Linked DNA regions of Pigmentiphaga aceris. The protein of the gene in region 2 binds, or shares a complex with, the protein of the main gene of each other region. Links are inferred from orthologs where the notes say so. Each region holds a gene or a part of one and is shown on either strand. Other genes may lie near its edges.

Region 1 (3,021 bases), 4.1 Mb from region 2 along the record:
GCACTGCGTGAGCAGGTCTGGCCGCTGTTTGCGCAAGGCAAGCTGCGCCCGCAGGTGCATGCCAGTTTCCCGCTGGGGCAGGCGGGCGACGCGCACCGGATGATGGAAAGCGGGGCGCACATCGGCAAGATCGTGCTGACCGTGTAAGGGTAGGTTTGTTCGACCGAGCACGGCATGGCCAACCCATGCCGTGCCGCAAATGCCGCTGAACGCACCTTGCTGGCAATCGCTGCAAGGTGCAATTAGCAACGTTCCGGCCCGACATTCGTGGTGGATGGGCCGGGCAAATCGGTTTCCGGCGCAAAAGCCGATACAATGCCCGTTTGTCTGCGGCGGCTTTTTCGCGCCCGCTACGTGACCATGTCGGGGAATCAGCCCGGGTTCACGTCCCACCATGCATATCAGGCACAGGCCTTTCATTCCAGCCCATGAGCGTCTCTACCGCATCGAATAGTTCGGGAAGCACCGCCAGCAAGTCCACTGCCAGCAAGTCCATTCGCAAGCTGGTTCTTGGCAACTGGAAGCTGCACGGCACCTTGTCCGCCAACGGGTCGCTTCTGTCGGCCGTTCGCGAAGGCGTGGCCAACTCGGCCATCACGGCATCTTGCGATGTCGGCGTCTGCGTGCCTTTCCCGTATCTGGCGCAAGCCGAATCGGCCCTGACCGGCTCGGACCTCGCCTGGGGCGCACAAGATGTCAGCGCCCACGCAAGCGGTGCCTATACCGGTGAAGTGTCGGCCACCATGCTGCGCGACTTCGGCAGCCGCTACGTGCTGGTCGGCCACTCCGAGCGCCGCATGTATCACGCCGAGTCGGACCAACTGGTTGCCGACAAGGCCAAGATCGCGCTCGACGCCGGTCTGATCCCGGTGGTGTGTATCGGTGAATCGTTGGCTGAACGCGAAGCCGATCAAACCCTGTCCATCGTCGAACGCCAACTGGCACCGGTATTGGCACTGGGCAGCGACGTCGTGCGTCGCTTGGTCATTGCCTACGAACCCGTGTGGGCCATCGGCACTGGCAAGACCGCCAGCCCCGAACAAGCCCAGGACGTGCATGCGGCCATCCGCAAGCTGCTGGGCGAAGACGGTGCGTCCGTGCGCTTGCTGTACGGCGGCAGCGTCAAGGGGGCCAATGCGGCCAGCCTGTTTGCCATGGCCGACATCGATGGCGGCCTGATTGGTGGTGCGGCGCTCAACGCCGAAGAATTCTTGCGTATCGCGGAAGCGGGCGCTTCAACCCGGAGTTTCTGATGTCCATGTTGTTTACGGTCCTGCTCGTCGTGCAGGTGATTTCTGCGTTGTCCATCATCGTGCTGGTCCTGCTTCAACAGGGCAAGGGTGCCGACATGGGCTCCGCATTCGGCGGTGGTTCGGCCGGTAGCCTGTTCGGTGCCACCGGTGCTGCCAACTTCCTGTCGCGCAGCACCAAGTGGGCCGCCGTGGTCTTCTTCGTCACCACCGCATCGCTGGCCTACGTCGGTACGCGTCCGCTTGGCGCAACCGCACCTGGTGGCGGCGGCGTGATGGAAAACGTGCCGGCTGATCGTTCCGTTCCGTCGGTGCCGGGCCAGCCCGCCGCATCGGGTTCGACGTCCAGCGTGCCGTCCGTGCCGGCGACCCCGGCTCCGGCTCAAAATTCTGGTGCCGTGCCTGCAACGCCCGCGAAATAACTGATATACTTTCTGTCTTGGTTGCACCGCCGTCGTGGTGAAATTGGTAGACACGCTATCTTGAGGGGGTAGTGGCGAAAGCTGTGCGAGTTCGAGTCTCGCCGACGGCACCAAGATTGGTACTGAAATAGGTACCCAGAATATCGGTAGTAAACAAAAGCCCGCGAACGAAAGTTCAGCGGGCTTTTGTTATTCGCGGGTATCGCGTCGCAAAGTATTGGACAGGATTGGATTGGCCTCGTCACCTCATCAGCCACTTCAAAGTTAAACTTGCCTACCCGCTCGTCTATATGTTCGAGCGACAACGGAGCGTTCAATCTACATGTCGTGCCCGAAGTGCAATAGCGACGACTGGAAATCGGCAAGCCTTGTGTATAGCGAAGGATTGACGCATGTCTCTGTTCGCGCCACGGGCATTGCTTCTGGCGAACCGGGAGGCGGGATTGGTACCTTCGTGGCATCGGGGCTCAATCAGACCCACGCGTCTCGTTTGGCTGCACCGCCTCAGCGAAGCAGCCTGAGCTTTTTCTTCGGAATTCTCACCGCGCTGTCGCTATTCCTGTGTTTTGCCATGTCCTGGCTATGGCTGATCGCGGTGTTGTTTTGCGCCTTGGGCATGTTCGTGTATTTCGAGACCGAAAGCGGGCATGATGAGGCGCACGAGTCGGCGATGGCCGCTTGGAGAGAGTTGCGGCGGTGTGAGCGGTGTGGGACTTTCTATAAACCGACAGAGTAGCTTTTTCGGGCAGATTGGTGCTTGCGCAGCACCTGCGGTCCTGCCCAACTCAACAACGAATCCAGCCTCAGCCTCTCGACGGTTTACGAAACCGGCAGCGTCTCCGCATCGTCCGGCACTTCCACCGCATACCCCGCCGCCGCCCATGCCTGCATGCCGCCCGTCAACGGCCGCACCCGTCGATAACCGCGCCGCATCAACTGGCGCGCCAGGCGTGCCGCGGTGACTTCATTCGGGCAATCGCAATACAGAATCACGTCGGTATCCGCGCCGATATCCAGGTCAAGCCGTGAGATATCCAGATCAGGCACAGGCAAAGACCCAGGAATACGGCCGGCAGCCTGCGAGTCGGTCGGACGCACATCCAGAATTACCAGCGACGCACCTTTGTCGCGCAGGGTGCCCAGTTCGTGCACTGAAATCCGCGACATGCGCAGCGTGCGGATCAGTGCGTGGCGTTGCCACCACTTGAATGCGACGAACAAGGCCAATGCCGCCAACAACAGCAGTGCGCCCCACGTGCCCAGCGCCTGAATGGTGGCCAGCACGTCGTCAATGGCGGTGGAAAATACGGTGCCCAACACCAGCGCCACGCTGGTCCAGATCGCGGCAC
Region 2 (3,010 bases):
GGCCCGATGCGCGCGATTTTCGACGTGCTGGGTGTGCGTAACGTGGTTGCGAAGAGCCTCGGCTCGACCAACCCTTACAACCTGGTCCGCGCCACCCTCAACGGTCTGAAGAACGTGTCGACGCCGGCTGATATCGCAGCCAAGCGCGGCAAGTCCGTTGAAGAAATTCTGGGGTAAATCATGGCAGACAAGCGCATTAAAGTGACGCTCGTGCGTTCCCCGATCGGGACGCCCGAATCGCACCGCGCCACGGTCCGTGGCCTCGGACTGCGCGGCATCAACACCAGCCGCGTACTCGAAGACACGCCGGAAGTGCGCGGGATGATCCGCAAGGTGATCTATCTGCTCACCGTAGCGGAAGCCTGAGGAACACATCATGCAACTCAATACGATCAAGCCCGCCGAAGGCGCAACGCACGCTAAGCGTCGTGTTGGCCGCGGTATCGGCTCTGGCCTGGGCAAGACCTCGGGCCGTGGTCACAAAGGTCAGAAGTCCCGTTCGGGCGGCTTCCACAAGGTTGGCTTCGAAGGCGGTCAAATGCCGCTGCAACGTCGCCTGCCGAAGCGTGGTTTCAAGCCCCTGGGTGGTCATCTTTCCGCTCAAATCCGTCTCTCGGACCTTCAAGCGCTGCCCGTCGACGAAGTCGATGTGCAAGCACTGAAGCAAGCCGGCGTGATCGGCCAGCCCGTGCGCTACGTCAAGGTCATCCTGTCGGGTGAACTGTCGCGCAAGGTTGCCCTCAAGGGTATTTCGGCGACGGCTGGTGCCAAGGCGGCGATCGAAGCCGCTGGCGGCTCCGTAGCCTGAATCGGGGACTGACGCTTTGGCTACTGCGAACGCACTGGGTAAGACTGGCAACAAGTTCGGCGATCTGAAGCGCCGGCTGGTCTTCCTGCTGCTCGCCCTCGTGGTCTATCGCCTCGGCACACACATCCCGGTCCCGGGAATCGATCCGAACGAGTTGACTGCCCTGTTTCGCCAGAATCAGGGCGGTATTCTCGGTCTGTTCAATATGTTCTCGGGCGGGGCGTTGTCGCGCTTCTCCATCTTCGCGCTGGGGATCATGCCGTACATTTCGGCATCGATCATCATGCAGCTGATGACGGTAGTCGTGCCGTCGCTCGAAGCGATCAAGAAAGAGGGCGAGGCTGGTCGTCGACGGATTACGCAATACACGCGCTACGGCACGTTGTTGCTGGGTCTGGTTCAGGCAGTAGGTATCTCTGTCGCACTGGAATCGCAACCTGGTCTGGTCATCGACCCGGGTGTGATCTTCCGCGTGACGACCGTGGTGTCGCTGCTGACCGGTACGATGTTTTTGATGTGGCTTGGCGAGCAAATCACGGAGCGTGGGCTGGGTAACGGCATCTCGATCCTGATTTTCTCCGGTATCGCAGCGGGTCTCCCGAGCGCGATGGCGGGGCTCTTCGAGCTGGTCAACACGGGTGCGATGGCAGTGTTGTCGGCGCTGGTGATCATGGTGTTGGTGGTTCTCGTGACCGCTTTCGTCGTGTTCGTCGAGCGGGGTCAACGCAAGATCGTGGTGAATTACGCCAAGCGTCAGGTGGGCAACAAGGTGTATGGCGGGCAAAGCTCGCATCTGCCCTTGAAGCTCAACATGGCCGGTGTGATTCCTCCGATCTTCGCGTCGTCGATCATCTTGTTCCCGGCAACGGTGACAAGCTGGTTCTCGACAGGTGACAGCACGCGTTGGTTGCGAGACATCGCAGCCGCGTTGTCGCCGGGACAGCCGCTGTATATCGCGCTGTACGCCGTCGCTATCGTGTTCTTCTGCTTTTTCTACACAGCGCTTGTCTTCAACAGTCGCGAGACTGCGGACAACCTGAAGAAAAGCGGGGCATTCGTGCCGGGGATTCGTCCTGGTGAACAGACTTCGCGTTATATCGACAAGATTCTCACGCGGTTGACCTTGTCGGGAGCGATTTACATCACTCTCGTGTGTCTGCTGCCCGAGTTTCTGGTTCTGCGCTGGAACGTGCCGTTCTACTTCGGTGGCACTTCCTTGCTGATCCTGGTGGTAGTAACGATGGACTTCATGGCGCAGGTTCAGGCCTACGTGATGTCGCATCAATACGATTCGCTGCTCAAGAAAGCTAATTTCAAGGGTGGCAAACTTCCGGCTCGATGAGCGTGAAGGCATGTCCAAAGACGACGTTATTTCGGATCCTGCCGGGAGAGTCGTGTGAAGGTCGAATCGACCTCTCGCGATTTCTCCCGAGCAAGTATCGTGTTCCGCTCGAAGTGAGCCCGGCCCGCCGGGTGGAAGTTTAGGAGTCAATCATGAAAGTAATGGCATCGGTCAAGCGCATTTGCCGTAATTGCAAGGTCATCAAGCGCAAGGGTGTCGTGCGGGTGATCTGCACGGATCCGCGCCACAAGCAACGCCAGGGCTAAGCCCTCGCGTTTGGAATACAAGGACAGGTAATGGCCCGTATCGCTGGCATCAACATCCCGCCGCAACAGCACACCGCTATCGGTCTGACGGCTATCTTCGGTATCGGTCGCACCCGCGCGCTTCAGATTTGTGAAGCCGCTGGCGTCGCCGCTAACAAGAAAGTTCGTGAGCTGAATGACGCTGAGCTCGAGCGCATCCGTGAACACGTGAACGCCTTCGCTGTTGAAGGCGATCTGCGTCGCGAAATCCAGTTGTCGATCAAGCGTTTGATCGACCTGGGAACTTACCGTGGTCTGCGTCACAAGCGCGGTCTGCCGGTGCGCGGTCAACGTACCCGCACGAACGCTCGCACCCGCAAAGGCCCCCGTAAGGCCGGCGTGGCGCAGAAGAAGTAATCGGCTGACCAGGCAAGGACTCAGACATGGCTAAGGCACAGAACAACAGCGCTTCGCAGCGCGTTCGCAAGAAAGTCAAAAAGAACGTTTCGGACGGTATCGCACACGTCCACGCTTCGTTCAACAACACGATCATCACGATCACCGACCGTCAGGGCAATGCTCTGTCGTGGGCAACGTCGGGCGGCGCTGGCTTCA
Region 3 (3,362 bases), 4.9 Mb from region 2 along the record:
GATCATGGCAACGACCTGGTCACGCGTTATGCGCACGCATCGGTGTTGCTGGTGAAACGCGGTGACCTGGTGCGGCGCGGGCAGCAGATCGCGCTGGTGGGCAGCACCGGGCGGTCCACCGGGCCGCATCTGCATTTCGAGGTCAGGACGGTTGGTGTGGCGGTCGATCCCGTGCGTTTTCTGGGGGATCAGGCGCGTCCGGCCACCTTGGCGAGCATGAGTGCCGGGGCAGGCGGCAGGCCCTGATTCAGCGCGGTTTCAGCGACAGGATGAGGGCCGGAGCGGGGTCCGAATCACCTTGGTACAGGGCTTGAATATCAAGGGATTGACCCGATGCTAAACTGGTTAATCAGCCCTTTAACAGAACGCGATGGTTTCCTCTCTGCTCAAGAAGATTTTCGGTAGCCGAAATGACCGGCTCCTGAAGCAATATCGCAAGACGATCGAGCGCATCAATGAGCTCGAACCTCAAACGGCCGCGCTCACGGACGAGCAGCTTGCTGCGAAAACCGTCGAATTCCGCCAGCGTTTCCAACAGGGTGCCACCCTGGACGATCTGCTGCCAGAAGCCTTTGCGGTTGTTCGCGAAGGTGGCAAGCGCGCCCTCGGCATGCGTCACTTCGACGTGCAGTTGCTGGGCGGCATCGTGTTGCACAGCGGCCGTATCGCGGAAATGCGTACCGGCGAAGGCAAGACCCTGGTCGCCACGCTGCCCGCCTACCTGAACGCGATCGCCAGCAAGGGCGTTCACGTGGTCACGGTCAACGACTACCTCGCGTCGCGCGATGCCGAATGGATGGGGCGTCTGTATCGCTTCCTGGGCATGAGCGTTGGCGTGATCGTGTCGCAGCAGCCCAACGAACAGAAGAAAGAAGCCTACGCTGCCGACATCACCTACGGCACCAACAACGAATACGGCTTCGACTATCTGCGCGACAACATGGAGTATCAGCTCGGCGATCGGCGTCAGCGCCCGCTGTTCTTTGCCATCGTTGACGAGGTGGACTCGATCCTGATCGACGAGGCGCGTACCCCGCTGATCATCTCCGGCCAGGCCGAGGATCACACCGAGCTGTACATCCGCATGAACGCCGTGCCGCCGCTGCTGACCCGCATGGCCACGGAACCCAAGCCGACCGAACCCGAGCCGCCTGGCGACTTCTGGGTCGACGAGAAAGGCAATCAGCTGTTCCTGTCGGAAGCCGGCCACGAAAACGCGGAAGCGATTCTGGGTCGTCTGGGCATGTTGCCGGAAGGTGAGTCGCTGTACGACCCGCGTCACATCTCGCTGATGCACCACCTGATGGTGGCGCTGCGCGGCCACAACCTGTTCTTCCGCGACCAGCACTATGTCGTGCAGGACGGCGAAGTCGTCATCGTCGACGAGTTCACCGGTCGCCTGATGACCGGTCGCCGCTGGTCCGACGGCCTGCACCAGGCGGTGGAAGCCAAGGAAGGCGTGAAGATTCAGAACGAGAACCAGACGCTTGCGTCGATCACGTTCCAGAACTACTTCCGCATGTACGAAAAGCTGGCTGGCATGACCGGTACGGCCGACACCGAAGCCTTTGAATTCCAGGAAATCTACGGTCTGGAAACCATCATCATGCCGACCAATCGGCCGATGGCGCGTAACGACCAGAATGACCAGGTGTTCAAGACCGACCACGAAAAGCATGGTGCGATCATCGCGGATATCCGCGAGTGCCATGGACGTGGACAGCCGGTGTTGGTGGGTACCACCAGCATTGAAAATTCGGAACTGCTGTCCGATCTGCTGACCAAGGCCAAGATCAAGCACGAAGTGCTCAACGCCAAGCAGCACGCCCGTGAGGCCGAGATCGTGGCCGAAGCCGGCAAGGCGGGTCACATCACGATCGCCACCAACATGGCCGGTCGCGGTACCGACATCGTGCTGGGCGGCAGCCTGGAAAAGCAGATCGACCTGATCCGCCACGACGAATCGCTGACGGAAGCCGACAAGAACGCGCGCATCGACACCATCCGTCAGGAATGGAAGCCGGCGAACGAGGCGGTCAAGGCGGCGGGTGGTCTGCGCATCATCGGCACCGAGCGTCACGAATCGCGTCGTATCGACAATCAGCTGCGTGGCCGTGCCGGTCGCCAGGGTGACCCGGGTTCGTCGCGCTTCTACCTGTCGCTGGAAGATCCGCTGATGCGCATCTTCGCGGGTGACCGCGTGCGCGGCATCATGGAACGCCTGAAGCTGCCCGAAGGCGAGCCGATCGAGGCAGGCATGGTGTCGCGTTCGATCGAGACCGCCCAGCGCAAGGTCGAAAGCCGCAACTTCGACATCCGCAAGCAATTGCTGGAATACGACGACGTCGCCAACGACCAGCGCAAGGTGATCTACGCTCAGCGTAACGACGTGCTGGAAGCGTCGAGCATTGCCGACACCGTCAGCAACCTGCGCGAAGCTGCCTTCACCGCACTGGTGCGTGAATACGTGCCGGCCGATTCGGTCGAAGAGCAGTGGGACATTGCCCGCCTGGAAAACGTGCTGGCATCGGAATGGCAACTGGAAGTGCCGCTGGTGAAAATGCTGGAAACCGAAACCACGCTCAGCGACGAAGATGTCGTGGAACGTGTGGTGGCGGCCGCCAATGCAGCCTACAACGCCAAGGTCGAGCAAGTCGGTGCCGAGATGTGGGGCCAGTTCGAACGTTCGATCGTGTTGCAGTCGATCGATACGCACTGGCGCGAGCATCTGTCCTCGCTTGATCACCTGCGCCAAGGTATTCATCTGCGTGGTTACGCGCAGAAGAATCCGAAGCAGGAATACAAGCGCGAGGCATTTGAGCTGTTCTCGGGCATGCTCGATCGCATCCGCGACGATGTGGTCAAGGTCTTGATGACGGTGCGCGTGCAGTCGGCCGAGCAGATGGAGCAAGCCGAAGCGCAGGCTGCCCAGCCGGCGCAGGTGCAGTACCACCACGCCAATTACGACGAGGCGCTGGCTGCGGCTCCGGCCCCGGCAGATGCCGAGACGGTGCGCAATCTGCTGCCGAAGGTCGGCCGCAACGATCCGTGCCCGTGCGGTAGCGGCAAGAAGTACAAGGTGTGCCACGGCAAGCTGACCTGATTTTTCGGTCTGCTTGATGTGACAAAGCCCCGCGATCTTTGGATCGCGGGGCTTTTTTCATGGTGTGTTCGGAATGCGTCCGGGCTTGTCGGTGCGGGTATGTGGGCTACCCGCGACTGGCCATGGAAATCAACGGCAGGCTGCAAACAACAATCACGACTTCCAGACCGGTTTGCGCTTCTCCAGGAAGGCATCCACGCCTTCGCCAGCGTCCTCTTCCATCATGTTGCGCGCCATCACATCGCCTGCGTACGCATAG

The links.
Region 1: secY (region 2) and secG share a complex: the UniProt entries of both Escherichia coli proteins name them as parts of the sec protein translocase complex. The link is inferred for Pigmentiphaga aceris from one-to-one orthologs.
Region 3: the proteins of secY (region 2) and secA are in contact, whole or in part, in a crystal structure (PDB 3DIN), measured with the Thermotoga maritima proteins. The link is inferred for Pigmentiphaga aceris from one-to-one orthologs. Residues at the interface, in WP_004081795.1 of Thermotoga maritima: Glu108, Gly109, Glu110, Glu111, Ala236, Glu237, Arg238, Arg239, Ile240, Thr241, Ile242, Gln243, Tyr244, Ala245, Arg246, Arg247, Val248, Thr249, Gly250, Arg251, Arg252, Val253, Tyr254, Gly256, Ala257, Ser258, Thr259, Tyr260, Leu261, Pro262; in WP_004082002.1 of Thermotoga maritima: Glu261, Ala262, Arg263, Lys300, Ala301, Arg302, Thr303, Ile304, Ile305, Leu323, Tyr324, Asp325, Pro326, Val329, Ser330, Tyr333, Ile336, Lys340, Phe345, Val349, Glu363, Phe364, Tyr374, Ser375, Gly376, Gly377, Glu393, Ile395, Thr482, Ser483.

What each region holds. Positions count from the first base shown.
Region 1 is NZ_CP043046.1:1,787,141-1,790,161, forward strand. The notes cover bases 11-2,962. They hold secG (preprotein translocase subunit SecG), read left to right. Parts: upstream 11-1,252; coding sequence 1,253-1,672; downstream 1,673-2,962. Other genes in these bases: FXN63_RS07475 (NAD(P)H-quinone oxidoreductase), read left to right, coding at 11-147; tpiA (triose-phosphate isomerase), read left to right, coding at 429-1,253; FXN63_RS07495 (hypothetical protein), read left to right, coding at 1,995-2,408; FXN63_RS07500 (rhodanese-like domain-containing protein), read right to left, coding at 2,492-2,962. In the rest of the region: more of FXN63_RS07475, read left to right, coding at 1-10; more of FXN63_RS07500, read right to left, coding at 2,963-3,021. UniProt on the Escherichia coli protein: Subunit of the protein translocation channel SecYEG. Overexpression of some hybrid proteins has been thought to jam the protein secretion apparatus resulting in cell death; while this may be true it also results in FtsH-mediated degradation of SecY.
Region 2 is NZ_CP043046.1:5,838,134-5,841,143, reverse strand. The notes cover bases 47-2,987. They hold secY (preprotein translocase subunit SecY), read left to right. Parts: upstream 47-824; coding sequence 825-2,150; downstream 2,151-2,987. Other genes in these bases: rpsK (30S ribosomal protein S11), read left to right, coding at 2,839-2,987; rpsM (30S ribosomal protein S13), read left to right, coding at 2,447-2,812; rpmJ (50S ribosomal protein L36), read left to right, coding at 2,303-2,416; rplO (50S ribosomal protein L15), read left to right, coding at 377-808; rpmD (50S ribosomal protein L30), read left to right, coding at 181-366. Also shown: more of rpsE, read left to right, coding at 1-46; more of rpsK, read left to right, coding at 2,988-3,010. UniProt on the Escherichia coli protein: The central subunit of the protein translocation channel SecYEG. Consists of two halves formed by TMs 1-5 and 6-10.
Region 3 is NZ_CP043046.1:897,253-900,614, forward strand. Bases 11-3,303 are described here. They hold secA (preprotein translocase subunit SecA), read left to right. Parts: upstream 11-370; coding sequence 371-3,103; downstream 3,104-3,303. Other genes in these bases: FXN63_RS26990 (M23 family metallopeptidase), read left to right, coding at 11-246; FXN63_RS03720 (enoyl-CoA hydratase), read right to left, coding at 3,257-3,303. Outside these bases: more of FXN63_RS26990, read left to right, coding at 1-10; more of FXN63_RS03720, read right to left, coding at 3,304-3,362. UniProt on the Escherichia coli protein: Required for protein export, interacts with the SecYEG preprotein conducting channel.